DNA from 3 places in the Amycolatopsis ruanii genome. Region 2 is predicted to be linked to each of the others. Evidence: riboswitches for the same ligand, from Rfam matches in the RefSeq annotation. Region 2 holds a riboswitch; each other region holds the start of a gene.

Region 1 (7,817 bases), on a different contig from region 2:
CGGGAGGCCGCCTACCGGCTGGTCGCCCTCTCCGGCAGCGGGCTGCCGCTGCTGGTCGGTGTGGAGAGCGACCCGCAGGGCCTGCGCGCGGCGCTCGCCGGGGCGTTCCCGGCGGCGCAGCCGCAGACGCCGCAACCGGCGCCCTACCCGGTTCCGCCCGCCGGCTACCCACCGCCGTCCGGTGCCGTGCCGGCCGGGTACCCGAACGCGCCGTCCCACCCCCAGTCCGGACCGGTGCCGGCCGGGTTCGCCCCGCCGGGCGCGCCCCCCGCGCCCGGCTACCCGCCGCCCGCCAGGCCCGCCGCGGGTTTCGCTGGGCAGAACGGCCCCGGCCGCGGTGTCCCGCCCGGTGGTGTGCCGTCCGGGCCGTACCCGGTCCCGGCGCCGCCCGCCGGGGGCTCGGGGCCGTACCAGGTCGCCGGTGTCGCGTCCGGGCCGTATCCGGCGCCGCTGGACCCGGTGATCAGCACGTGGGGCCCGCCGCAGACGGCGTCCTGGGCCCGCGGCGACCAGCGGCCCGCGCCACCGGCGGGCCCGCGCACCGGGAAGATCGGTGACAGCCTGGCCGGGCAGGGTCTCGACGGCGAGCAGCTCACCGTGCAGCTGCTGGAGGTGCAGGACCCGGCGGACTACCTGTTCGGCGCGGCCGGGTACCGGCTCGAACCGGGTGAGCGGGCGGTCGTGGTGCACACCGAGGTCACCAACAAGGGGCCGATCCCGTTCGTGTCGCTGCCGGACAACTACCTGGAGCTGCTCACCGAGGACGGCACGCCGGTGGGGAAGGCGCCGGTGTCGCTGACGTCCCGGCCGCCGCACAAGATCGGGGTCCAGCCCGGCGAGACGGCGGGCGGGCACACGGTCTACGTGCTCCCCGAGTCCACCCGGGTGGTGGCGGTGCGCTGGAGCCCCCGCCCGGAACCGGACGACCGCACCCTCACCTGGTCGCTGGAGGACTAGACGAGTGAGTCCTATGACGCTGGCGGTAGCGCAGGTGCTGCCGGGAGCGCGCTCGCAGGCCCGATGGTTGCGGTGTGTGCCCGCCACCTGCCCCGACGCGTTGCCTTACCGGCCCGGCCAGTCCGGGGCCAGGACTACTGACCCTGGCCGGCAAGAGCTACGCCTCCCGCGACCCGGACACCTCCCGCACCGACCGCGGGGTGCGGCTGCTGCGACCGTCCTACCGCAACCGAACCCCACACCCCCGCCCAGCACCTGCTCGAGCCGGCCCGGCAACTGACCGAACCGGTCAGCAACACCCCCAAAGGCCAACTCGATCTCGAACTCATCTGGCACAACCGCCGCCCGGGGAGCCACAACCGGTGGTTGAGCCTGCTTAAGCTGGCCCGGTGGACACCGAGGCACTGCGATCGTTCGTGCTGGCCGCCGAGCTGCGGCAGATGCAGCACGCGGCGGACGAGCTGGGCGTGACGCAGCAGGCGGTGTCGAAGCGGATCGCCGGCCTGGAGCGCGAACTCGGGGTCCGCCTGTTCGTCCGCACCGCCCGCGGCGTCGAACCGACGCTCGACGGGCAGGCGTTCCTCCCGCACGCACGGGGCATCGTCGCCGGGGTGGACCGGGCCGTCACCGCGACCCGGCCGGGCTCGCGGGCGCTGCGGATCGACGTGCTCGGCCTGCGCACCGCCCAGGCCGTCGTCCTGCACGAGTACTGGCGGTCCCGTCCCGGGACCGAACTCGATGTGGTGACCCTCCGGGTCGACGACCCGCACGTGGTGGCCGCCGCCGTGCAGGCCGGCGAGGTGGACGCCGCGTTCCGCGGCGTCACCGATCCGGCCACGCTGCCCGGCGAGGTGCGGATGATCCACGCGTTCGACTCGCCGCTGGAGCTGCTCGTCGGCCCCAGGCACCCGCTCGCCGCCGAACGCGCGGTGACGCCGGACCGGTTGCGCGGCCTGCCGATCCGGGTGCCCGGCATCGCGCCGCGGAGCGAATGGGGTGTGTTCTACGACCAGCTCGCCACGGAGTTCGACCTGCGCATCGACGCGGCGGGCCCGAACTTCGGCAACGAGGTGCTCGCGGACGCCCTCGCCGAGTCGGCGGACCTGGCGACCCTCGTCGGCGCGCGCGACCGCTACCTGTGGCCGGCTCAGCACGACCTGCGCCGCATCCCGATCGTGAACCCGGCGCTGGTCTACCCGCTCTCGCTGCTGCTCCCCCGGACGAACCCGCACCCGGGCCTGCGGGCGGTCATCGAGCACTTCGCGAGTCTGCCACCGCTGACCGGCCCGGCCTGGCTGCCGTCCTGGGCCCGGAACCGCGCTACCGGGTGACCCGTAACGGGCGGGCCGCCTAGCTTTCCGCCCGCAGCACGTCCAGGGCGTGCGACAGGTCCTCCGGGTAGGGCGCCTCGAACTGGACCCAGCGGCCGTCGGCGGGGTGGGCGAAGCCGAGGGTGCGCGCGTGCAGCCACTGCCGGGTCAGGCCGAGCTTGCGGGCCAGCACCGGGTCCGCGCCGTAGGTCAGGTCGCCGGCGCACGGGTGCCGCAGCGCCGAGAAGTGCACCCGGATCTGGTGCGTGCGGCCGGTCTCCAGCTTGACGTCCACCAGGGACGCCGCGCGGAACGCCTCGATCACCTCGTAGTGGGTGACCGACGGGCGGCCCCCGGCGACGACGGCGAACTTGTAGTCGTGCCGGGGGTGCCGGTCGATCGGGGCGTCGATCGTGCCGCGCGTCGGGTCCGGGTGGCCCTGCACGACGGCGTGGTAGCCCTTGTCGACGGTGCGTTCCTTGAACGCGCGCTTGAGCACGGTGTAGGCGTGCTCGCTCTTGGCCACGACCATCACGCCGGTGGTGCCGGCGTCGAGGCGGTGCACCACACCCTGGCGCTCGGCCGCGCCGGAGGTGGAGACGCGCAGCCCGGCCGCGGCGAGCCCGCCGACGACGGTGGGCCCGGTCCAGCCGGGGCTGGGGTGCGCGGCGACGCCGACCGGTTTGGCCACGACCACGATGTCGTCGTCGTCGTGGAGGATGCGCAGGCCCTCGACCGGTTCGGCGATCACCTCGACCGGGTTGTCCGGGTCGGGCAGGGTCACCTCGAGCAGCACCCCGGCCGAGAGGCGGTCGGACTTGCCGGCGGGACGACCGTCGAGCAGGACGTCGCCGGACTCGGCCAGCTCCGCGACGACCGTGCGGGACAGGCCGAGGAGTTTCGCCAGGCCCGCGTCCACGCGCATGCCGTCGAGCCCGTCCGGGACGGGCAGCATCCGGGCGCTCAACGCTTGGCTTTCTTGACGGAGCCGTCGTAGTCGCGGCCGAGCAGGGACAGCAGCACGATCAGCACGCCGCCGACGCAGATCGCCGAGTCGGCCACGTTGAAGACCGGCCACACGTCACCGTCGGGCGCGAACAGCGACACGAAGTCCACGACGTGACCGCGCAGGACACCGGGCGCGCGGAACACGCGGTCGACGAGGTTGCCGAGCGCGCCGGCCAGGATGAGCCCGAGGCCGATCGCCCAGCCGGCCGAGCGCAGCCGCTTGGCGAACCAGATCAGCGCGACGACCACCCCGAACGCGACGATCGCGAACACCCAGGTCATGCCGGTGACGCCCAGGCCGAAGGCGGCGAAGGGGTTGCGGATGAGCTGCAGGTAGACGAGCCCGCCGAGCACCCGGACCGGCTCGTGCCCCTCCAGGGTCGCCACGACGACCGACTTGGTCACGACGTCCACCGCGAACACGACGATCGCGATCACGGCCAGCAGCAGGGCGCGCCGCCGGGGCGGGGGCGCCGGCTGCTCGTCCGGCACGGTGTCCGGGTCCGGGGAGGGCTGGGGGTCACTGCTCACCCCGCCATTGTCCACGCCTGCCGGGAGGGCCCCCGGCGCAGGCCGGGAAACGCCCGGAACCGCCCACACCGCTCAGGCCAGAAACCCCGGCAACGGCCGCGGATCCGGGCACGGCGCCCACCGGCCCTCCACCACCCCGTAGGTCCACCGGGCGCCGCGGGCGACGATCTGCCGAAGCGCGGTCACCAGCCGGTCGATGTGCTCGGCCGTGGTGCCCAGCCCGAGGCTCACCCGCAGCGCCTGCTGCCCCTCCCCGCCGGTGCGCTCCACCAGCCGCCGCACCGCGATGTGCGCGCAGAACGCGCCGTCGCGCACGCCGATGCCGTACTCGGCCGACAGGACCGCCGCCACCCAGCCCGGCTCGAACCCGTCGAGCACGAAACTCACCGTGCCGACCCGCTCGGCCGCGCCGTCGAACAGCCGCAGCTCCGCCAGGTCCGGCACCGCCGCCAGCCCCCGCGTCAGCCGCTCCAGCAGCTCCCGCTCGTGCGCCACCACCGCGTCCCACGACCCGGCCAGCTCCTCGCACGCCACACCGAGCGCGTACACGCCCACGGTGTTGGGCGAACCGGCCTCGTGCCGCTCGACCCCGCTCTGCCACGCCACCCCGAGACCGTCGCCGTCGCGGCGCACGGACTTCGTCGCCCCGCCGCCGGCCAGGTACGGGTCCGCCGCGCGCAGCCAGTCGCCCCGCCCGATCAGCGCGCCCGCCCCGAACGGCGCGTACAGCTTGTGCCCGGACAGCACGACGTAGTCCACGTCCAGCTCCCGCACCGAGATCGGCCGGTGCGGAGCCAGCTGCGCGCCGTCCAGGGCGACGCGCGCGCCGTGCCGCCGGGCCACCGCCGCGATCTCGGCCACCGGCAGCAGCTCGCCGGTCACGTTCGACGCGCCGGTCACGACCACCAGCCGCGGCCCCTCCGGGCACTCCGCCAGCGCACTGTCCACAGCGGACACCGCGGCCAGGCGCGTGTTCGGCAGCGGGATCCGGCGCACGTTCGGGCCGCGCCACGGCAGCAGCGCCGCGTGGTGCTCGGTGTCGAACAGCACCACCGACGTGTGCCGGGGCAGGCTGCGGGCCAGCAGGTTCAGCGCGTCCGTGGTGTTGCGGGTGAACACGACCGCGTCCGAGGACCGCGCGCCGACGAACCGGCGCAGCACGTCACGGGTCCGCTCGTAGACCTTTGTGGACACCTGCGAGGCGAACCCCGCGCCGCGGTGCACGCTGGCGTAGTGGGGCAGGAACTCGTCCACCGCGCGCCGCACGGACTCCAGGCACGGGGCGCTGGCCGCGTGGTCGAGGTTGGCGTAGTCCAGCTCCCCGCCGGTGACCAGCGGAACGGCCGCGGCTGCGGTGACGGCGGGGGTGGTGACGCGATCGAGAGCGAGAGTCATCGGAACGGCTCCTCGGGTCCGGGGACCCGCACCGGGGTCCGCGCTTGCCCGCCGCACCTCGCGACGAGCCAGGTCCTCACCCGGGGCACCCCACCGCGGAAGGAGGGTTGCCGGCCAGCGAGCCGGGGCTTGGCGCTGGCACTCATGACCTACGCCGACACAGTAACCGATCGTCCCCGCGGCGCGCCAGCGGGTCTCACGTGCCGGACTCGCCCTTCCAGCGCGCCAGCGGCCCGGCCCGGTCCACCGCGCGGATGCGCCGCTCGGCCGCCTCCCGCGCGGACTCGGTGCTCACGATCAGGATCTGGTCCCCGCGCTGCAGCCGGTCGGTGCGCTGCGGGGTGAAGCTGCGGCCGTCGCGGACGATCAGGCTCAGCGACGCCCCGGACGGCAGCCGCAGCTCGGACAGGTACACGCCGTGCAGGCGGGAGCCGGGCTGGATCTTGACCTGGAGCAGCTCGGCCTGCAGCTCGTCCAGCGGCGCGGCGTCGACCTGGACCTCCTTCGGCTCCGCGTCCCCGGGCAGCCGGAGGATCCGCGCGAGGCGGCCCAGCGTCAGCCCCTGGACGAGGGTGAGCACGATCACGAGCACGAACACGGCGTCGACGAGCCGTTGCGCACCGGCCATCTGCTCGGACAGCGGGATCATCGCCAGCACGATCGGCACCGCGCCGCGCAGCCCCGCCCAGGACAGGAACACCTGCTCGCGCAGCGGAACGCGGAACGGCAGCTGCGTGACGAGCACCGACACCGGGCGCGCGAGCAGCAGCAGGACCGCGGCGGCGATCAGGCCGGGCACGATCGACTCCAGCAGCCGCCCGGGTGAGGCGAACAGGCCCAGCAGCACGAACAGCCCGATCTGGGCGAGCCAGCCGAGACCCTCCGCGAAGGACACCGTGTCGGACCGGTGCGGCAGCCGGGCGTTGCCGAGCACCACCGCGGCGACGTAGGTGGCCAGCAGCCCGGACGCGTGCAGCAGCTGCCCGGACGAGTAGGCCACCACGCACACCGCGACCGTCGCGAGTGGATAGAGACCGGTGGCGGGCAGCGCCGAGCGCCGCAGGGCCCAGGCCCCGGCGAAGCCGAGCACCAGGCCGAGCGCCAGGCCCGCGCCCAGTTCGTAGACCACCAGCAGCGGCAGCGACCAGTCCACCAGGGTGCCCTGGGCCAGCACGACGACCGCGATGTAGGCCGGCGCGTCGTTGATGCCGGATTCCAGTTCGAGGGCGCCCACCAGTCGTTTCGGCAGGCCCGCGCTGCGCAGCACGGAGAACACCGCGGCCGAGTCGGTGGGGGCCAGCACCGCGCCCCACAGCAGGGCGGTCCGCCAGTCCAGGCCGAGCAGCCAGTGCAGGGCGGGCCCGGTGATCGCGATGCTCAGCCCGACCGCCACTGTGGACAGTGCCACTCCCTGGCCCAGCGCGGGTTTCACCGCCGACCAGCGGGTGGTCAGGCCACCCTCGGTGAGGATCATGACCAGGGCGGCCAGGCCCAGCGCCTGGGTGAGGAACGGGTCGGAGAACTGGATGCCGAACCCGGCTTCGCCGAGCAGCACGCCGATCGCGAGGTACAGCAGCAGCGACGGCAGGCCCAGGCGGGTGGAGAAGCGGACCGCGAGGACGGCGGCCAGCAGGACGGCCGAGCCCAGCCCCAGCACGACCGGCAGCTCGCCCACCCGCACCTCCCCTGCCCGGTTTCTCCGGCTCTCAGAATAGGGAGGCCAGGCGCTCTGCCGCGCCCGGTGGGTCCCCCGGCAGCGCGACGAGCTCGTCACGCTGCCGTTCCCCTTGCCGGGCAACGAGATCACGGACACGCACGCGGAGTACCGGGGCGAGCACCGTCCGCCGCGCCGCCGACGGCAGGTGCGCAGCCGGTCACGAGGAGTACCCGGCCGCGACTCCCAGACTCGGCTCCCAGCGAAGGCCACGCGAGGCGAGGGCCGGGCCGCCGACAAGCCACACCTCACCCAGTCCCCGGGCGCTCGGCCGGTAATTCCACCCCCAGGCGCGCCAGGGGCTCCGCCGCGGCGGGCGTCACCCGCACCGCGCGGTCCGGGCGCCGCTCGAACCAGCCCTGCTCGACTCCGTGCGTGAACAGCGCCGCCGGGAGCGCGCCGCCCAGGTGGTCGCGGCGTTCGGTCCAGTCCAGGCACGCTCGCAGCAGCGGGCGCCGCCCCGTGGGGATCCGCACCCCCAGCTCACCGAGCACCTCGCGGCCGCGCGCGGTCAGCGCCAGCCCGGCACGCTCCGTGATCAGCCCGGTCCCGATCATGCCGTCCCGCAGGGCCACCCCGGCGGCCCCGGCCAGGTGGTCGTAGCAGGTGCGCGCGAACGCCAGCCGCCGGGCGCGCAGGGACCCGCGCAGGCCCGAGGTGGACCGGTGCTCGGCGTGCTGCGCCAGGTGCTCGATCAGCTCGGCCACCCGCGGGTCGGCGATCCGCACGTAGGAGTGCCGCCCCTGCTTCACGCCCGCGACGAACCCGGCCTCCCGCAGGCGGCTGACGTGCTCGCTCGCCGTCGACGGGGCGATCCCCGCCGCGCGGGCCAGCTCACCGACCGTCCACGCGCGGCCGTCGAGCAGCGCCAGGCACATCGCCGCCCGGCTCGGGTCGGCGAG
Region 2 (7,817 bases):
TGGTGGCCTCCGCGGGCTGGACCGCGCGCGACGCGTGGTGGGCGATGATCGGCGACCCCCGCGTGTGGGCCGATCTGAAGCACGCCGACGCCGTGGTGCTGGCCGTCGGGAGCATGGACACGCTGCCCTCGCCGCTGCCGACCTACCTGCGCGGCGGCCTGCGGTACCTGCGGCCGGCCGGTTTCCGCCGCACCGTCCGGAAGGCGTACCTGGCGGCTCAGCCTCGGCTGGCGGTCGCGCTGCGCGGCCGCCCGCGGGTCCTGCCGGCGAAGCTCACCGTGCACTACCTCGACCGCGCTGTCTACGCGCTGCGCATCCTGCGGCCGGAGATGCCGATCGTGGCCGTCCTGCCCAGCGTCCACCGGGCCTCGTCCTACGGCAACGTGCACACCGGGCGGGAAGAGACGGCCGCCGCCATCGCCGCCTGGTCGCGGCGGGCGGGCGTGCCGCTGCTGAACCTGGCCGAGGTGGTGGGGGAGCACGTCCTGAGCGGCCGCGGCAACCCGGACGGCATGCACTGGGGCTGGGAGGGGCACGCGCTCGTGGGCAAGGCGATGGCCGCGTTGATCGGTCCGCTCCTGGACCCCGGCGAACCGCCGGCCGGCACGTAGGCTGGCGTCGTGCCGGTCGCCGTCATCACGGATTCCACCGCCCATCTGCCCGAGGGCTTCGCCGAGCGGTATGCCCTGCGCGTCGTCCCGCTGCACGTTCTCATCGACGGGGTCGCCGCACTGGACGGAGTCGAGGTGGGGGCGGCGGCGCTCGCCGAGGCGCTGGGTCAGCGCCGGATCGTGACGACGTCCCGGCCGACGCCCGGCGAGTTCGCGACGGCCTTCCAGGAGGCGCTGGAGGCGGGCGCGGACTCGGTCGTGTCGATCCACCTGTCCAGCGAGATCTCCGGGACCTGGGAGTCCGCGGTGCTGGCGGCGCAGGAGGTGGGACCGGATCGCGTGCGAGTCGTCGATTCGCGCGGGACGGCCATGGGGCTCGGGTTCGCGGCGTTGCACGCGGCGCGCGCGGCGTCGGCCGGCGCTGCGGCGGAGGAGGTCGAAGCGGCCGCGACGGCGGCGGTGCGCTGCTCTGCGACGCTGTTCGTGGTCGAGACGCTGGAGTACCTGCGGCGGGGCGGGCGGATCGGCGCGGCGGCGGCGCTGCTGGGCACCGCGCTGGCCATGAAACCGGTGCTGCACCTGGACGACGGCCGGATCAAACCGCTGGAGAAGGTGCGCACGATGAACCGCGCCATCGCGCGCCTGGTCGAACTCGCCGAGGAGGCCGCCCGCGGGGAACCGGTGGAGGTCGCCGTGCACCACCTCGCGTCCCCGGAGCGGGCGGTGGAACTGGCGAACCGCATCGAGGAGCGGGTGAGCGTCACCGACGGCTGCGTGGTGTCGGAACTGGGCGCGGTGATCGGCGCGCACACCGGGCCCGGTGTGGTCGGCGTTGTGGTGCAACGGAATCCGGGCGGGTCCGGCAGCCGCTGAATCTTCCCGGACTCGCCGAAACCTTGTCGCGCAAGCACTTGAGTGACGCACGCCCAAAAAGCTCCACCATGCCACACGTCACCGACAGAAAGCCGTACCGCCGCGGCGGAACGCGCCACTTGTCCACAGACCCCCACTTGTCCACAGCCTCCCCAATTCCCGCTTCTCCCTCCTCCCCGCGCCCCCTAGCGTCGAATGCGTGTTCGAACGATCAGCCCCGGAATCGCCGGGCATCCCCGTCAACCGCAGGCTCGAGCAGCTCGCCGGTCAGGCCCTCGCCGCCGACCAGGACATCGGGCCACCGGGCGCCGTCGGACGGCTGGTCGAGCGCTGGGTGCCGGCCGCGCTCACCGGCAGTCCGCAGCGGCGGCGCCTGACCACGGTCCTCCTGTCCCTGGTCGCGGTCCTGGTGCTCGTCGGCACCTCGATCGCGCTCCTCGGCGGCAGTCCGCCCGTCGAACACGCGCCGGTTCTGCCCGCGGCCCCGGACCGGCCCGCGCCGGTCTCCGCGTCCGCCAGCCGGGTCGCCGACAGCTCCCTGGTGATCAGCGTCGTCGGCAAGGTCCGCAACCCGGGGCTCGTCACCGTTCCCGGCGGTGCGCGCGTGGCGGACGCCCTGCGCGCGGCCGCCGACCCGATCGAGGGCACCGACGTCACGGCGCTGAACCTCGCGCGGAAGCTGAGCGACGGTGAGCAGATCTACGTCGGCGTCCCGCCACCGCCCGGCGCGTCGCCACCGGCCGCGGCCGGCAGCGCCCCGGCGCTCGTCGACCTGAACACGGCCACGGCGGAACAACTCGACGCGCTCCCGGGGATCGGCGAGGTGACCGCCCAGCGCATCATCGACTGGCGCACCCAGCACGGCACGTTCCGATCCGTCGACGAGCTGCGCGAGGTCGAGGGCATCGGCGAGGCGCGGCTGTCCCGGCTGCGGGACCAGGTGACGGTGTCGTGATCACGGAACCCGTTGTCCGGCACGACTTCCGTCTGGTGCCGGCCGCGCTGACGCTGTGGCTCGGGGCGCTGCTCGGAATGCTGGGGGCGTGGTGGCTGGCCCTGGCGTGCGGCGTCGCGGCAGTGCTGGTGTCCGTGGTGCTGCTGATCAGGCTGCGTCCGGGCCGGTCACGCTGGTGGACGGGCGCGGCTGCGCTGCTCGTGGCCGGTCTCCTGCTGGCCGGGCCGCTCGGGCTCCGCCTGAGCCGGGCGGAGCACGATCCGCTCCGCGGCCTCGCGCAGCGCGGAACCGAGGTGACCCTGCACGTGCTGGTGACGGAACGCCCGAAACCGGTGCGTTCGGCCGGGTACGCCGATCAGCAGGCTGGGCCGAGGTCGGTGGTGATCGCGGCTGAGGTCCTGCACGCGGAACACGGCGCGCAGCCGGTGGTCTCGTCCGGGCGGGTCGCGCTCCTCGCGCCGTTCGCGCCGTGGAGCGAGGTCATCCCGGGTCAGGAGATCACCGCGAGCGGTGAGCTGGCCCCGCCCCGGGACGCCGACCTGACCGTCGCCGCGATCTACGTGCGCGGTCCGCCCGCGGCGGCCACGGAGGCTCCGTGGTGGCAGCGCGCCGCCGAGTCGCTGCGCGAGGCGCTCCGGCAAGCGTGTGCGGTCCTGCCCGAGGAGCAGGCCGGTCTGGTGCCGGGCCTCGTGGTGGGCGACACGAGCGGGCTGTCCGAACGGCTCGACCGCGAGTTCACCGACGCCGGGCTGACGCACCTCATGGCCGTCAGCGGGTCCAACGTCGCGATCGTGTGCGGTGCCGTCCTCCTGCTGTTGCGGCTGCTGCGGGCGGGGCCACGGCTGTCGGCGGCACTGTCCGGGCTGGCGCTGGCCGGGTTCGTGGTCCTGGCGGGCGCGGAGCCGAGCGTTCTGCGGGCCGGGGTCATGGGCGGGATCGCCCTCCTGGCGCTGGCGTTGGGGCGGGAGCGATCGGTCGTGCCCGCGCTGGCCGCGGCGACGTGCGTCCTCGTGGCGTGGGATCCCGCGATGGCCGTGAGCTTCGGCTTCGCGCTCTCGGTGATCGCGACGGCCGGGCTGGTGCTCCTGGCGCCGCGGTGGGCGGAAGCCCTCCAGCGTCGCCGGGTGCCGCCGGGTTTCGCGGAGGGGCTGGCGGTGCCGGCGGCGGCGTTCGTGGTGACCGCGCCCGTCGTGGCCGGGATGGCCGGGCAGCTGAGCCTGGTCAGCGTGGCGGCGAACGTGCTGGCCGCGCCGGTGGTCGCTCCGGCGACGGTGTTCGGGGTGCTCGCGACGGTCGTCGCCACCGCGTGGCCCGCCGGTGGCGAGATGGTCGTCCGGCTGGCCGGGCCGGAGGCGGGCTGGCTGATCGTCGTCGCGCGGCGGGCGTCGGAAGTGCCCGGGGCGGTGCTGGCGTGGCCCAGCGGCTGGTGGGGCGGGTTCCTCGCGCTGGTGGTCGCCGTCGCCGTGGTGCTGGCGCTGCGCCGGCGGCGGCTGCGGGTGTTGCTGGCGCTGGTGCTGGCCGGGGTGCTGCTGGTCGTCCTGCCGGGCAGGGTGATCGCGCCCGGCTGGCCGCCGCCGGGCTGGGCGGTCGTCGCCTGCGATGTCGGTCAGGGCGACAGCCTCGTGCTGGCCACCGGTGAGCCCGGTCGGGCGGTCGTGGTGGACGCCGGGCCAGAGCCGGGGCCGGCCGACCGGTGCCTGGACCGGCTGGGCGTCGAGCGGGTGCCCTTGGTGGTGCTGAGCCACCTGCACGCCGACCACATCGGCGGGCTCGACTCGGTGTTCGAGGGGCGGTCGGTGGGGGCCATCGCGGTGGGACCGGGGCGGCAGCCGGACTGGGCGTGGCGTCAGGCCGGCCGGATCGCCGCCAGGCACGGGGTTCCGCTGCTCGAACTGGACCTCGGTCGACGGCTCGAGTGGCCTGCGCTGGACCTGGAGGTGCTCGGTCCCCGGTACGTGCCGGAAGGAGAGGACGACGACGGAACACAGATCAACAACGGCTCGGTCGTGCTACGGGCTCACACGGCGGCGGGCGGCGTGCTGCTGACCGGTGATGTGGAACTGGCCGCGCAGGCCGACCTGGTGGCTGCCGGAACGGATCTGCACGCGGAGATCCTGAAGGTGCCCCACCACGGCAGCAGGTTCTCGCTGCCCCAGTTCCTGGCCGCGGTGTCCGCGCGGCTGGCGCTGGTGAGCGTCGGTTTGGGCAACCGCTACGGCCACCCGAACCGCACGACACTCGACACCCTGACCGCGGACGGCGCGCTCGTCGCCCGCACGGACACCGACGGCGACACCGCGGTGATCCCCGATCAGACCGGTCCGGCGCTGGTGCGCCGGGGGAAGTGAGGTGGAACCTTGATTACAGACCCAGCGCCTCGTGCACGGCCGCCGCCGACGGCGGCACGGTCGCCTTGGGGCCGACCTCGTTCTCGATCGCGTCCAGGGTCTTCAGGCCGTCACCGGTGATGAGAAGGACGGTCTCGGCGTCCGGGTCGATCTTGCCGGCCTCGATGAGCTTCTTCGCCGTCGCGACGGTGACACCACCGGCGGTCTCGGTGAAGATGCCCTCGGTGCGGGCCAGCAGGCGGATGCCCTCGACGACCTCTGCGTCGGTCACGTCCTCGATCGCGCCGCCGGTGCGGCGGACCGTGTCGAGCACGTAGGGGCCGTCGGCCGGGTTGCCGATCGCCAGCGAGCGGGCGATCGTGTCCGGCTTGACCGGCTGGACGACGTCGTGGCCGTTGCGGAAGGCCGCGGAGACCGGCGAGCAGCCGGCCGCCTGGGCACCGAAGACCTTGTACGGGGTGTCGTCGACCAGGCCGAGCTTGGCGAACTCGCGGAAGCCCTTGTCCACCTTGGTCAGCTGCGAGCCCGAGGCGATCGGCACGACGATCTGCTCGGGGATCCGCCAGCCGAGCTGCTCGGCGACCTCGTAGGCGAGCGTCTTCGAGCCCTCCGAGTAGTAGGGGCGCACGTTGACGTTCACGAACGCCCAGTTCTCGTGCTCGGCGGCCAGCTCGGTGGCCAGGCGGTTGACGTCGTCGTAGTTGCCGTCGACGGCGATGAGGTTGCCGTCGTAGACCGCGGTGGTCAGCACCTTGGCGCGCTCGAGCGAGGACGGGATCAGCACCACGGACTGCCAGCCGGCGCGGGCGGCTGCCGCGGCGACGGCGTTGGCCAGGTTGCCGGTGGACGGGCAGGCCAGGGTGTCGAATCCGAACTCGCGAGCCGCGGCCAGGGCGACGGCGACGACGCGGTCCTTGAACGAGTGGGTGGGGTTGCCGGTGTCGTCCTTGACCCACAGGCTCTTCACGCCGAGAGCCTTGGCGAGCCGGTCGGCCTTCACCAGCCTGGTACACCCGGGCTCGGTGTTCGGGATCTCCTCGACGTTCGAGGGCACCGGGAGGAGCTTCTTGTAGCGCCAGATGTTGCGCGGGCCGGCCTGGATGTCCTCGCGGCGCACACGGCCGAAGTCGTAGGCGACCTCGAGCGGGGAGAAGTCCTCGGCGGAGACGAACTCCGGGGCGAGCGGCTGGCGGTGACCCTCTTCCTTGGAGACCAGTTCCACGGCCGGACCGAGGTCGACGGTGCCGCGGGTGGTGGTCGAATCGAGGGCTGCAGTCATCGCGAGGTTCCTTTCCTCATCTGTCCCGCTGACGCGGGCCGGAATTGGCACCGTGATCGTCAGCTACCTCGCGGAATCGAGATGACAGGCTGACGCCGGTTGCCGGGGCTTCGTCGGGCCGTTCCCTCTGCCCCTCTGGATGAGCGGTATTCGATTGTGGTGGCTCACGCGCTCGCGCGATGCCTGGTTGACAACATACGGCACATCGCTCGGACCACGCCATGCCCCTGCGGGTTTCATCACGCTCGGGAGCTGTCGGTGGTCCGTGGGAGGATCTGAACCGTGACCGCGCCGGCAACCACCTCCGCCCCCCTGCAGCTCGTGCTCGGCGAAGAGGAGCTGCTCGTCGAGCGCGCCGTCCGGGGCGCTCTCGGTCAGGCCCGCCGGGAGGACCCAACGGCCGAGATGACCAAGGTCCGCGTGCCCGATCTCACACCGCCCGCCCTCGCCGAGCTGGTCAGCCCGTCGCTGTTCAGCGAGGGGCGGGTCATCGTGCTGGAGGGCGCGCAGGACATCGGCCAGGAGCTGGCCGATGCGGTGCTGGCCTACGCGAAGATGCCGGCCGACGGGGTCGTCCTCGTCGTCGTGCACACCGGGGGCGGACGCAGCAAGGCGGCCAAGTCCCTGCCCGCGGCGCTGCGCAAGGCCGGTGCGCAGGTCACCGAGTGCCCGAAGATCACCCGGCCGGCGGATCGCGAGTCGTTCGTCCGCAACGAGGTCCGGCAGGCCGGTGGGAAGATCGACCCGGCGGGTGTCGCGGCGCTGATCGACGCCGTCGGATCCGACCTGCGGACGGCGGCCGCGGCCGCGTCGCAGCTGGTGGCGGACTCCGGCGGGCGGGTCGACGAGGAGGCCGTGCGCCGCTACCACCGCGGCCGAGCGGACGTAACCGGCTTCGCCGTGGCGGAGAAGGCCGTCGCGGGGGAGCGCGGCGCGGCGCTGGAGGCGATGCGGTGGGCGCTGCAGATCGGCGTGGCGCACGTCCTGATCGCCGACGCCCTCGCCGACGCGGTGCGCACCATCGCGCGGGTGTCGTCGGCGGGGCGCGGCAACCCGAACCAGATGGCCGGTGAGCTGGGCATGCCGCCGTGGAAGATCCGCAAGGCGCAGGGACAGTCCCGCGGGTGGACACAGGCCGGCCTCGCCGAGGCGATGGCGGTGGTGGCGAGGGTGAACGCCGAGGTCAAGGGCCAGGCCGCGGACCCGGCCTACGCGCTGGAGCGGGCAGTCCTGGAACTCGCCGCCGCCCGCGACAAGCGCTGAGCCCGGCTGGCGGACCCGGAACAGCGCCGGGGCGGGCGCTGTGGGGTTGGGGGTTGCTGGTGAGCGCCTGGGCCGGGAGTCACCGCTGCTGGTGCAGTCATGAACCGACGCCGGCTGCGCAGCCGGAGGGCGGCTGCCGTGACCGGGGTGCCGTGGGCGGTCCCGCGTCGATCGCATCGGGGGAAGTGGCAGCCTTGTCAGCCCGCGGGAACGGCGAAGGGGCGGGCACCCTGCCGGATGCCCGCCCCTTCGCTGGAGATCAAGCTCCGAGCTGGTTGACGCGCTTGGCCATCGCCGACTTCTTGTTGGCGGCCTGGTTCGCGTGGATGACGCCCTTGCTGGCGGCCTTGTCCAGGGCGCGAGCGGCAACCTGCTGCAGCTCGACGGCCTTGGCCTTGTCGCCCGACTCGGCGGCCTCGCGGAACTTGCGGATCGCGGTCTTCACCGAGGACTTGACCGACTGGTTGCGCTGGCGCGCCTTCTCGTTG
Region 3 (7,817 bases), on a different contig from region 2:
CCCGGCCCCGGCCAGCTCGGCCGCGACCTCGAGGGCGGATTCCGCGTCGGCGCACAGGAACGCGCATGTCGGGCCGGAACCGGAGACGGTGCCGGCCAGCGCACCGGCGTTCACCCCGGCACGCAGCGTGCGGCGCAGGCCGGGCCGCAGCGACACCGCGGCGGCCTGCAGGTCGTTGCCGAGCAGCAGGGCCAGCTGACGCGGGTCGCCGGAGGCCAGCGCCTCGACGACCGGCGCGTGCGAGCCCACGCGCGGCGGGTTGCCGGTCTCGCGGAGCCGGTCCAGCTCCTGGTAGACGCGCTCGGTGGACAGCCCGCGCTGGTCGAACGCGAGCACCCAGTGGAAGGTGTGCCGGGACAGCACCGGGACCAGCTGCTCACCGCGGCCGGTGCCCAGCGCGGTGCCGCCGTAGAGCCCGAACGGCACATCCGAGCCGAGCTTCGCGGCGATCCCGGCCAGCTCGTCGCGCCCGATGTCCAGCTTCCACAGCGACGCGAGCGCGACCAGCGTGCCCGCGGCGTCGGCGCTGCCGCCCGCCATACCCCCCGCGACGGGGATCCCCTTGCGGAGGACCACCCGGACGTTCGACGCGCCGTCGGTCTTGCCGACGTGCGCGGCCAGCGCCTCGACCGCGCGCCAGGCGAGGTTGCTGGCGCCGGTGGGCACGACCTGCTCACCCTCGCCGTAGACCTCGACGCCCGGCTCCTCGGCCAGCGCGACGGTGACCTCGTCGGTCAGCGAAAGCGCGTGGAAGACGGTCGTCAGATCGTGGAAACCGTCCGGGCGCAGGTCGCCGACCGACAGGTGCAGGTTGATCTTGGAGGGCACCCTGACGGTGACAGGTGGCGGTACGACGGCGAGCACCAGTCAAGCCTACGTGCCCCCCGGAGAGCGCGGAGAGGCAAGCTCCAGTGCGACGCGCAACGCCACCTCGGCCGACTCCGGCGACGGGTTCTCGTCCAGGAACTGCGGGCTGTTGCCGACCATCAGCGCGATCAGCGCCAGCCGCGCGCGCAGCTGGTCCTCGGGGGCGGCGTCGGCCGGGACGAGGAAGGTGAACAGCTCCTTCATCCGCTTGGCCAGGACGTGCCCGGCGTGCAGCTCCTTGAGCGCGGGCTGGTTGTCCTGCATGAACCGCATGATCGGCCCGAACCGGCCCTGGATCAGCGCGGAGAGCCGGCGCAGCAGCTCCTCGCGGGCCCGCGCGTGGTCGTCCTGCGCCCGCGCCCACTCGATGATCTCGTCGAGCGAGGTGCCGATGTCCTCGATCAGGCTGTGGACGATGTCCTCTTTCGTGCGGAAGTGGTAGTAGAGCGCGGCCTTGGTGACGCCCAGCGCCTCCGCGATCTCCCGCAACGACGTCTTCTCGTAGCCCTGCTCGACGAACAGGTCCAGCGCGATCTGCTGGATGCGCTCGCGCGTGTCGGTCCGCCGCCCCGCCATGACCGTCCTTCCTGAGGAACTCTCAAACTTGCTTGACGACCGGCTAGCAATGGGCCTACCGTGTCGTCGGCGCCATTACTTGTCGGCCGACTAGCAATGGTTGCTCTCAGTCTAACCCAGTTCTCCACCAGGGGGTTCCACCATGACCACCACCACTCCGGCGCCGGTGACGGCGCCCACGGATTCGAGGAAGTGGCTGGCGCTCGCCGTCGTCGGGCTCGCCCAGCTGCTCGTCATCATCGACACGACGATCGTCAACATCGCGTTGCCCACCGCCCAGGCCGACCTCGGCATGTCCGACGTCGCCCGGCAGTGGACGATCAGCGCCTACACGCTGGCCTTCGGCGGTCTGCTGCTGCTCGGCGGGCGGCTGGCCGACCGGCTGGGCCGCAAGAACACGCTCATCGTGGGCGCGCTCGGCTTCGCCGCCGCCTCCGCGCTGGGCGGGATGGCCTCCGGGCCTGGCCTGCTCATCGCCGCCCGCGCGGCCCAGGGGGTCTTCGCCGCGCTGCTGGCGCCGTCCACGCTCTCGCTGCTGACCATCACGTTCACCGAGGCGAAGGAGCGGGCCAAGGCGTTCGGGATCTTCAGCGCGATCATGATGTCCGGCGGCGCGCTCGGCTTGGTGGCCGGTGGCGCGCTGGCCGAGTACGCGTCCTGGCGCTGGTGCCTGTACGTGAACCTGCCGATCGCCGTCGCCGCCGCCGTCGCGGGCTGGTTCGTGCTGCCGAAGGTGCCGGGCCACCGGTCGACGCGGCTGGACTGGTTCAGCGCGGTGCTGGGCAGCGCCGGGATCGCCGGCCTCGTCTACGGCCTGTCCGAGGCCGCCGGCCGCGGCTGGGGTTCGGCGGTGGTGCTCGGCACGCTGGCCGCCGCGGTGGTGCTGCTGGCCGGGTTCGTGTTCCGGCAGGCCCGGGTCGGGAACCCGCTGCTGCCGCTGCACGTCGTCGCCGACCGGACCCGCTCGTCGGGCTTCCTGACCATCGCGATCGCCGCGTTCGGGATGTTCGGGATGTTCCTGTTCGTCACCTACCAGCTGCAGGCGATCATGGGCTTCGGCGCGCTCGGCGCCGGACTGGCGTTCCTGCCGTTCCTGGCGGCCAACGTGACGGTCTCGACCCTGCTGACGCGGCGGCTGATCCCGCGGACCGGGCCGCGCCCGCTGCTGGTGATCGGGCTCCTGCTGATGGCGGCCGGGCTCGCCGGGCTGACCCAGTTGTCGGTCGACACGTCTTACTGGAGCCTCATCCTGCCGGTGACGCTGGTGCTCGGGGCCGGCGCCGGGCTGGCGATGCCGACGGTCATGAACATCGCGACCGCCGGGGTGGAGCCGGCGGACTCCGGGGTGGCGTCGGCGTTCATCACGACCTCCCAGCAGGTCGGCGCGTCGATCGGCACGGCGTCGCTGAACACGATCGCCGCGAGCGCGACCGCCTCGGCCGCCGGGCTGGCCCTGCCCGCGGCGACCGTGCACGGGTACGCCGTGGCGAACGGCTGGGCCGCGGGGATCGTGGCACTCGGCGCTATCGCGGTCGGGGTCCTCGTCCGCAAGTGAGACGAGCGGAGGGGCGTCCCGGACGGGACGCCCCTCCTGCCGTGTGCGGGATCAGGCCGCGACGACGCTCTTCGGGCCTTCCTTCGGGTGCACGACGGAGGCGCCGCGGTCGGCGATCCACGCCAGCGCGGCGTCGGCCTGGCTGCCGTTGACGCCGACCCGGAAGCGGGCCACCGGGGTGTCACCGACGCGGGTCAGGCCGCCGCCGATCGTGGCGAGCTCGACCTCGAACCGCGCGGAAGCCTCGGGCAGCAGCGCGCCGACGGCCGCGAAGCCGATCAGCACGACGTCGACGGACCGGTCGTAGCTCGACGACTGGCTGCGCGGCGTGTCGATCGGGGGCAGCAGGCTCTGCGCGACCTTGCTCGCCGGGTTGGCCAGCAGCTCCAGCACGGTGCCCTGCTCGACGAGCCGCCCGTCCTCCAGCGCCGCGACCCCGTCGCAGACGCGCCGCACCGCGGCGCCGTCCTGGGTGGTCAGCAGCACGGTGACGCCCAGCTCCGCGCGGGCGCGGTCGAGGACGGTCAGCACGCCGCCGGTCTCCTCCGCGCCGACACCGGCGGTCGGGTCGTCGGCGAGCAGCACGGCCGGGCCGGCGGCGAGCGATCGCGCCAGCGCGACGCGGCGGCGCTGTCCCGGGGTCAGCTCGCTCGGGCGCAGCGCGGCGCGCTGGGTCAGGCCGGCCAGGTCGAGCAGGCGGCCGACGCGGCTGCGGCGCTGCGGACCGTCCAGGCCGAGCTGCTCCAGCGGGGCCGCGACGTTGCCGGCCACGGTGCGCTCGGCGTGCAGCACCGGCTGCGCGTCCAGCACCGCGACCTGGCGGCGCACCTCACGCAGCCGCCGCCCGTCGAGGCCGGTGGTGTTCAGGCCGTCCAGGCGCACGACACCGCGGTCGGGCTTCTCCTGCAGGGCGATGCACCGGGTCAGGGTGGACTTGCCGGAGCCGGCCGGGCCGACGACGCCGAACAGGGCGCCGGCGGGCACCTCGACGCTCACGTCCCGCAGGGCGTGGACGGGCTTGGCGGCACCGGGGAAGGACTTGGTCAGGTTTTCGACAGTGATCACGAATGGCTCCAGCACAACAGGCGCGAACGCGCCGACCGCACACCAAGGCGACCGTCCAGTGCGGACGGTCAGGCGAAGACAGGGAAAAGTGGTGGTTCAGAAGCGGTCAGCGACGACACGCACAGACCGTGCGACGACATTCGTCGACGACGCGGCGCCTCGTGAGCATCGTGCGATACACAGGAATCCTCCATCGGTCCTGGCGTTAGCACCTGCCCCGGGTGGGGTGGTTGCTGCGGCTTCGGCGAGCCAGGTCTCTCAGCCGCTCGGGATGGATACCTCAAAGAGTAGAACGGACTTCACATCTTTTTGGCAAGTCCCCGGCGCGGATCAGGTGCGAGATCACACCAACGGTGGTAAGGACTTGCTCGCCGCGATCCTGGCGAAGTCCCTTACCCCGAGCTGCTCGCCCCGGGTGCGCGGATCGACACCGGCCGCGCGGAGGATCGCCTCGGCCCGCTCCCCCGAACCGGCCCACGACGCCAGCGCGGCGCGCAGGGTCTTCCGGCGCTGGGCGAAGGCGGCGTCCACGACGGCGAACACCTCGTCCCGGTTCGCGTCCGACACCGGTTCCGCGGACCGCTCGAACGCGACGAGCGCGGAGTCCACGTTGGGCACCGGCCAGAACACCGCGCGGGGCACGGGCGCGACCTTGCGGGCCGGGCCGTACCAGGCGAGCTTCACGCTGGGGACGCCGTAGATGCGGCTGCCCGGGCCGGCGGCCATCCGGTCGGCGACCTCGGTCTGGACCATCACCAGGCCGTGCGCCAGCGAGGGCAGCTCGGCGAGCAGGTGCAGGACCACCGGGACGGCGACGTTGTAGGGCAGGTTGGCGACCAGGTGCGTGGGCTCCTGGGCCAGGTCCGCGCGCCGGAGCTTGAGAGCGTCCCGGATCTGGACGGTGAACCGGGGGACGGCTTCGGGCGCGCGCTCGGTGATGGTGACCGGCAGGCGCTGCCCGAGGACCGGGTCGATCTCGACGGCGGTGACCGTGGCCCCCGAGTCCAGAAGGCCGAGCGTCAGCGAACCCAGGCCCGGGCCGACTTCGAGGACGTGATCGCCGTCGCCCACTCCGGAGAGGTCGACGATGCGGCGGACGGTGTTGGGGTCGTGCACGAAGTTCTGGCCGAGCTTCTTCGTGGGACGGACGTCCAGCTCGGCGGCCAAGCCCCGGATCTCGGCTGGTCCGAGCAGTGCTGTCACGTCTGGTGATGCTACTGGCCCGCCCCACCCCCACCACCGCGAGTCCCACGCTCCCGCGCGCGAGTCCCACGCTCAGGTCCGCGAGTCCCACGTCCCCGCGCGCGAGTTCCGCATTCGCGGCAGGCCACCCGCAAAAAAAGATGACCCCGGCCACCGGCCGGGGTCATCATGGTCTTGCTCGGGGGGTCAGCTGGTCGCCTTGGCGCCGCAGACCGGCCAGGCTCCGTAGCCGCCGCGGTCGTCGCGCACCTTGGTCGCCACCGCGATCTGCTGTTCGCGCGTGGCCTGGTGCGGGTAGGCCGCGTACTGGTCGCCGCCGTAGGCGTCCCACGTGCTCTTGTTGAACTGCAGGCCGCCGTAGTAGCCGTTGCCGGTGTTGATCGACCAGTTGCCGCCGGACTCGCACTTCGCGATGGCGTCCCAGATGGCGCTGTCGCTGATCACCGGCTGCTTCGTGCCGACCCGGACGATCTTCGGCTTGGCCTCGACCAGCACCTTGGTCGACAGCTCCTCGCGGGCGGTCTCCTTGCCGTTGCGCTTGGTGATCCGGTAGGTCACCAGCTTCTTGCCCGCGGTGCCCGGGTCCTGGACGACCTCGTCACCGGCGTCGAGGGTCGCGTCCTTGATCTCCTGGACCTCGGGCGCGATCTCCTCTTCCTGGTTGATCACGGACACGCCGGTGCGGGAGATGTGCACCTCGGCGCCGTTGGCCAGCTTGAGGCCGAGCCCGCCGTCGATCTCGTCGTCCGGGCCGAGCGACAGGCCCTGCTCGGCCAGGAACTCCTCCGCGGTGATCGCGGTGGTGCTCACCTGGCGCGGGGCGGCGTCGCCGTCGAACACGGTGATGTTCTTGAGGGTCTTGACCTCGACGGTCGCGCCGTCCAGCGGCAGCTCCGCGTCCAGCGGCATCGAGTACGCGGTGCCCGGGCCGAACTGGCCGCTCAGGCCCAGCTGCGTGATGGCCTCCTGGAGGCTCGTCGCGCGGACCCACAACTCGCGGGCGACCCCGTCGACGACGAGGTTCAGCTTGCGGCCGCGCTCCAGCTTGATGACGCCACCGTCACCGACCGGCGCCTGCGGCGAGGGGGACAGCGCGTCGTGCTCACCGACGGTGAGACCGGCGTCCTCGAGGACCTCGCCGACCGTCTTGCCGAAGCTGTGCACGGTCTGCGTGTGGCCGTCGACGTCGACGGTCACGCTCTTGTTCATGGCCAGCGCGGCCGCGCCGCCGCCGGTCAGGCTGATCAGGAGGGCCAGGACCGAGCCCCGGAGGAACCGGCGCTTCCAGGTCTTGACCGCGGTGACGAGGGCCTTCTCCGGCTCCTCTTCGGCCTCCACGGCGGCCGTGCGGTCTTCGGACACCGCATCCGGGATGGCCAGCGCCGGGAGCATCGTGGTCTCGGCGTTGATCAGCCGGATCAGCTCGTCGACGTCGATCTCGGCCTCGGCCATGAGATCGTCCGCGTCGCTACCCAGAACCGTGCGGATGTCGTGCTCGGTGACGGCCAGGTCGTCCGAGAACGCGTCGGCGTCGGGCCAGTCGAGGGTGCCCACGGCGCCGCCACGGCTGGACTCGAACCAGTCCATCGCCTCGGTCGGGCGCGCGTCGGCCCATCTACTACCAGTCACAGCAGGTCGATCCCTTTCGCACTACGGCTCCCGGAAGTCGTCGCCATCCCCGATCCCGACCTGCACTGGCTTGACTCCGGGTGTCCCGCGCTTCGCCCGGTTGGAGCGATCATGCGGCACGGTCACGGGACAGTAACGGACCCCGGGAGGTTGCGCAAACACCGGGCGGAATGTCGTGGCGTTCGTCACTCCTCCAGGTGGATGGTTGATTTCCACGAATGTCGCAGTCCGTTCAACCCGACGTGACGGACGGGAGCCGGAAGACGCGTTCGGCGGTCTCCGACACCGCCGAACAGACGCCTTCCAGGTCTTCCGAACGGAGGTCGGCGAGGAAGTGGACCGTGTACGCCGTGCAGTACGGCTCGTTCGGGCGGCCGCGGAACGGGTGCGGCGTCAGGAACGGCGCGTCGGTCTCGACGAGGAACTGCCCGGATGGCACCAGCTTCGCCGCGGCCTGCAGCGCGCGGGCGTTGCGGAACGTGACCGTGCCGGCGAACGACAGCACGTACCCGGCGTCCACGCAGCGGCGGGCGATGTCCTCGTCACCGGAGAAGCAGTGGAACACCACGGTCTCCGGCGCGCCCTCCTCGTCCAGGATCCGCAGCACGTCTTCGTGCGCGTCCCGGTCGTGGATCATCAGCGGTTTGCCGATCCGCTTGGCGAGGTCGATGTGCCAGCGGAACGCCTCCCGCTGGGCCTCCGGCGGTGAGTAGTCCCAGTAGTAGTCCAGGCCGGTCTCGCCGACCGCGACCACCCGATCCTGCCGCGCCAGACGCTCTATTTCGGACTGTTCCGGCTCGCCGAAGTCCTTGGTCCGCGTGGGATGGATCGCCACCGCGGCCCACACCCGTTCGTCCCAAGTGGACGCCTGAGCGGCCCAGCGGGCGGCGTCGAGGTCGTCGGCGACGGTCACCATCCGGGT

The links. Region 2 has a riboswitch for S-adenosylmethionine ahead of thrC (threonine synthase). Riboswitches for the same ligand answer to the same signal wherever they lie in the genome.
Region 1: it holds a riboswitch for S-adenosylmethionine, as region 2 does, so the genes downstream of both, D0D28_RS21705 (aminotransferase class V-fold PLP-dependent enzyme) here and thrC (threonine synthase) in region 2, are expected to answer to the same signal.
Region 3: it holds a riboswitch for S-adenosylmethionine, as region 2 does, so the genes downstream of both, D0D28_RS01505 (methionine ABC transporter ATP-binding protein) here and thrC (threonine synthase) in region 2, are expected to answer to the same signal.

The regions. Positions count from the first base shown of each region.
Region 1 is NZ_PQHY01000042.1:19,133-26,949, forward strand. It holds gene D0D28_RS21680 (AsnC family protein) at 1-957, shown strand, start outside; partial or broken gene D0D28_RS37700 (IS982 family transposase) at 1,086-1,308, shown strand; gene D0D28_RS21690 (LysR family transcriptional regulator) at 1,347-2,288, shown strand; gene D0D28_RS21695 (RluA family pseudouridine synthase) at 2,308-3,234, opposite strand; gene lspA (signal peptidase II) at 3,231-3,806, opposite strand; gene D0D28_RS21705 (aminotransferase class V-fold PLP-dependent enzyme) at 3,879-5,201, opposite strand; SAM riboswitch class IV at 5,237-5,351, opposite strand; gene D0D28_RS21710 (potassium/proton antiporter) at 5,398-6,876, opposite strand; gene D0D28_RS21715 (ArsR/SmtB family transcription factor) at 7,164-7,817, opposite strand, start outside.
Region 2 is NZ_PQHY01000089.1:1,650-9,466, reverse strand. It holds gene octT (diglucosylglycerate octanoyltransferase) at 1-611, shown strand, start outside; gene D0D28_RS30890 (DegV family protein) at 621-1,484, shown strand; gene D0D28_RS30885 (ComEA family DNA-binding protein) at 1,684-2,439, shown strand; gene D0D28_RS30880 (ComEC/Rec2 family competence protein) at 2,517-4,787, shown strand; gene thrC (threonine synthase) at 4,801-6,066, opposite strand; SAM riboswitch class I at 6,080-6,212, opposite strand; gene holA (DNA polymerase III subunit delta) at 6,349-7,329, shown strand; gene rpsT (30S ribosomal protein S20) at 7,589-7,817, opposite strand, start outside.
Region 3 is NZ_PQHY01000002.1:79,676-87,492, reverse strand. It holds gene D0D28_RS01520 (4-(cytidine 5'-diphospho)-2-C-methyl-D-erythritol kinase) at 1-864, opposite strand, end outside; gene D0D28_RS01515 (TetR/AcrR family transcriptional regulator) at 874-1,443, opposite strand; gene D0D28_RS01510 (MFS transporter) at 1,586-2,998, shown strand; gene D0D28_RS01505 (methionine ABC transporter ATP-binding protein) at 3,050-4,063, opposite strand; SAM riboswitch class I at 4,251-4,341, opposite strand; gene rsmA (16S rRNA (adenine(1518)-N(6)/adenine(1519)-N(6))-dimethyltransferase RsmA) at 4,406-5,266, opposite strand; gene D0D28_RS01495 (resuscitation-promoting factor) at 5,453-6,853, opposite strand; gene D0D28_RS01490 (TatD family hydrolase) at 7,128-7,817, opposite strand, start outside.